DNA from 2 places in the Bacillus sp. JJ664 genome. Region 1 is predicted to be linked to the other one. Evidence: riboswitches for the same ligand, from Rfam matches in the RefSeq annotation. Region 1 holds a riboswitch; the other holds the start of a gene.
The links. Region 1 has a riboswitch for lysine ahead of V7056_RS06325 (amino acid permease). Riboswitches for the same ligand answer to the same signal wherever they lie in the genome.
Positions count from the first base shown of each region.

Region 2: it holds a riboswitch for lysine, as region 1 does, so the genes downstream of both, V7056_RS08415 (aspartate kinase) here and V7056_RS06325 (amino acid permease) in region 1, are expected to answer to the same signal.

Region 1 covers NZ_JBALMS010000037.1:27,342-29,551, forward strand. The annotation lists gene V7056_RS06325 (amino acid permease) at 1-833, opposite strand, end outside; lysine riboswitch at 1,028-1,211, opposite strand; gene pdxK (pyridoxine/pyridoxal/pyridoxamine kinase) at 1,445-2,210, shown strand, end outside.
Region 2 covers NZ_JBALMS010000047.1:24,049-26,258, forward strand. The annotation lists gene V7056_RS08410 (DUF4083 family protein) at 1-111, opposite strand, end outside; gene V7056_RS08415 (aspartate kinase) at 234-1,475, opposite strand; lysine riboswitch at 1,588-1,761, opposite strand; gene uvrC (excinuclease ABC subunit UvrC) at 1,893-2,210, opposite strand, start outside.

The DNA.
Region 1 (2,210 bases):
CTGACTGCAACGTCCCCTCTTAATAAATCTGCGTCAGTATAAGGTATTAATAAACCAATAACAAAAATTGCTAATACATAGAATAAAAGGATACGCCAGAAAATTTGTTTAATTGCTTTCGGTACATTTTTCTCTGGATTTTCAGTTTCTCCAGCTGCAACACCAATTAACTCTGTACCTTGGAATGAGAATCCAGCAACGATGAAAATTGATAACACACCTAAAAATCCATTATGGAACGGTGCTCCACCAGCAGTAAAGTTTTTAAATCCAACACTATCTCCACCTAAAATACCAAAAATCATTGCAATCCCTACTACTAAAAAGACAATAACAGTTACGACTTTGATTAAAGAAAACCAAAATTCTGATTCACCGTAGCCTTTAACTGATAATAGGTTTAACCCTAAAATGATGACTAAGAAAATGGCACTCCATAATACAGCAGGAGTATTTGGGAACCAATATTTCATTAACATTGCTGAAGCAACTAATTCAAAAGCTAATGTGATTGCCCAGTTATACCAATAGTTCCAACCCATCGCAAATCCAAATGCTGGATCTACATAACGAGATGCGTACGTACTAAAAGAACCAGATACAGGAAGATATGTAGCCATTTCCCCTAAACTTGTCATTAAGAAATAAACCATTAAACCAATTAAGCAATATGCTAATAAAGCTCCACCTGGTCCAGCTTCACTAATTGAAGCGCCACTTGCTAAAAATAACCCTGTCCCAATAGAACCACCAATTGAAATCATTGTTAAGTGTCTTGCTTTCAGTCCTCTTTTTAAAGAACCATCATTTTGCGGGAGATTTGTTTGTCCCATCTTTGTTGCCTCCTCTTCATTCATGCAATACTATCTTTACGCAGAATTAGGGGCGCAAAAGTGTTGTTTGCTGTGTATTTTACTCAAGAAATTCCTACTTTATGTAGGTTAGAATGCTCTTGAAAACACAAAAAAACACGTGAAGAATGTTCACGTGTTTAAGACTCAGTTTATATGCGTCTAACAGCCAACATCTCTTCAATAGCCCTCCACAAGTAAAAGTAAACTTGTGACAGTCCTACGCTTATTCAGCAATAGGCCCAGCAACAAAATTGAATGGCAACTTTGTTACTTCGGCAGTTTCGCCTTTCATTACTTTTCATAGGTTCCATAAACCTCCAAGTAATAACTCATCAAAACCGCGCCTCTATCCATACGAGATAAAGATCATATTTAATTAAAATTTATAAAATTACTATACCAATCTCATAATCTAGTTGTCAATTACTTTCTGCAAAATTCTACAAGAAACAGTTGAAGAGTCCTTTAGAATTGTCTATACCATTTCCTTTATGATTTCTATTTTCCATTCATAACCTGCCCTACTTCCTGCTTTTTAGTGTTCTTTTTGCTATAATGAAATTGTATTTAAACAAAGGAGGAATTTTGATATGACAGTGTATAAAGCATTAACTCTTGCAGGATCAGATAGTAGTGGTGGCGCAGGTTTACAGGCAGACATAAAAACATTCCAAGAGAGAAATGTTTATGGAATGAGTGCGGTTACCACATTAGTTGCAATGGACCCACATAATCATTGGCACCATCAAGTATTTCCGATTGATATAAGTACAATTGCAGCGCAATTAGAAACAATCGTTGTTGGTGTAGGCATTCAGGCAATGAAAACAGGAATGCTTGGATCAGTGGAAGTTATAGAATTAGCAGCTGAAACAATTAAAAAACATAATATAAATCGTGTAGTAGTTGACCCGGTTATGATTTGCAAAGGGAATGATGAGGCTTTACATCCTGAAACAAATGATGCATTAAGAGATGTTTTAGTTCCTTTATCAACTGTAGTAACACCAAATTTATTTGAGGCAGCACAATTAGCAAATATGGCGCCAATTAAAACAGTTGAACAAATGGAAGAAGCAGCGCGTAAGATTCATGCATTAGGCGCAAAATTCGTACTTGTTAAAGGCGGAAGCAAAATTCAACATGAAAACGCGGTTGATGTTTTATTTGACGGTGAAAAAATAGAAATTTTAGAATCTGATCGAATTGAAACAACATATACACATGGTGCTGGTTGTACATATTCTGCAGCAATCTGTGCTGAATTAGCTAAAGGAGTAGAACCTAGAGAAGCTATATATACTGCTAAAAAGTATATAACTGAAGCAATTCGCCACTCGTTTAAATTAAATGAAT
Region 2 (2,210 bases), on a different contig from region 1:
AATAATGTAATTCATGAGAAATAAACTAATAAAAACAAATAATAGAATGAGAAGGATTAATAATATTAATTGAAAGACAATATCACCATAAGCAATCCCTGCATTTATCAAATGAAAACCTCCATTACCAATTACTACTTCTATTATATGGTAATATTTCGCTAAAATGTTAAAAACCCCTTTAATCATCAAGTTCCTAGAAAGGTAAATTATGACTAAAGGGGTTTTGATGATTATCCTTCTATAACTACTTCTTCTTGAACGCGATCTAGCTCATACCCTTTGTGTAGAGCATGAACCGCATTTTGTAATTGCGATTTTGGAATAACTGTTGATACTTTAATTTCAGACGTACTTACCATTTTAACCGGGATACTAGCTTCTGCTAAAAATTTAAACATATTTGCAGCAACGCCAGGATTTGAAACCATCCCACTTCCAACAATCGAAACCTTCGCAAGCTCGCTTTCAAAATCAAATGAAACATAACCTAAATATTCTTTTTTAGATTCTAGAATTGTAATTGTTTCTAACATATTTTCTGATTTAATAGAGAATGATAGATTGACTAAATTATCTGAAGTCACGCTTTGGATAATAATGTCTACGTCAATTCCCTCTGTTGCCAATATTGTAAAGATATTTGGTAAAAGATCGACTTGGTTATATAAACCATTTAAAGTCATTCTTGTGACATTTGATTCAAAAGCGATTCCTCTTACGACCGATTGTTGTTCCATTTGATTTTCCTCCCCAATAAACGTACCAATTTCATCATGTTGACTTGATCTTACTTGTATAACTAATCCATAATTTTTTGCAAATTCTACAGCCCTTGGGTGTAGAACAGCTGCACCTAAAGCAGCAAGCTCTAGCATTTCGTCATATGATACATGACTCAATTTAGTTGCTTTTGGCTCAATTCTTGGATCTGTTGTATAAACACCTAAAACATCCGTATAGATGTCACATCTTTCAGCTTGTAATGCTGCGGCTAACGCTACCGCTGTAGTATCAGAACCACCACGACCTAATGTTGTAATTTCATCTTCATTACTTAAGCCCTGGAAACCAGCGACAATGACAATATAACCTTCATTAATCAATCGTTGTATTCTCTCTGTTTGAATAGTTTCAATACGAGCATTTCCATGAATAGATTCTGTATGGATTCCTGCTTGCCAACCAGTTAATGAGATTGCCTTAAATCCTTTAGCCTGAATAGCCATTGCTAATAAAGAAATTGAGACTTGCTCACCAGTTGTTAAAAGCATATCCATTTCACGCTTACTATTTTGTGGACTAATTTGCTGTGCAAGATTAACGAGTTCATCAGTATGATGTCCCATTGCTGAGACAACAGTAACAACACTGTTACCTTCTTTATACGCTTTTGTGACTGTATCAGCTACATGCTGTATGCGCTCGATTGAACCGACTGAAGTCCCTCCAAATTTTTGAACAATAATTCCCATTTTTTCTCATCCTCACCTATTTTTCATAAAAAAGAATACAAAAAAGCGCGTGAAGCAATGTTCACGCGCCTAATTTACAAAAATTGTAATAAAATAGACAAATCATCAACATCTCTTCAATAGCTCCCCGCATTTAGTATGCGACAGTACTACATCTATTAAATGCAGTCCCAACGAAAAGAATTGTGGATTCATTTCATTTCGGCAAAACTTCCTTTCAACTGTCCATAACAACGCCACACGTCTATGACAGTATACTCTTAAGTTTTGCACCTCTATTACGAGAGAAAATATTATATTTTTAACTTAATATAAATTATTTTGAAAATAGTGTCAAGGAATTTTTGTCCTCATTTGGTGTTCATTGACGTCATGCTCCTAGAAGCTATTTAAAAAAATAAGATGAACAATGCTCGATCACTTTCTAAAGTGTTGATAAATTTCTTCCGCAACATTTTTCGGAATTTTTGCTTGGATCAGCTCTTCAATTGTTGCCTCTTTGATTTTTTTAACAGAGCCGAAATGTTTTAATAATGCTTTCTTTCTAGTACCACCAACTCCGGTAATACCATCTAAAGCGGACTGAACCATCGATTTACTGTGAAGCTGACGATAAAATTCAATTGCAAAACGATGAACTTCATCTTGAATTCTTTGTAATAAAAAGAATTCTTGACTCTGTCTGCCTAATTGAACAATTTGAGGTGGTTGTCCTATTAATAACTCAGATGTACG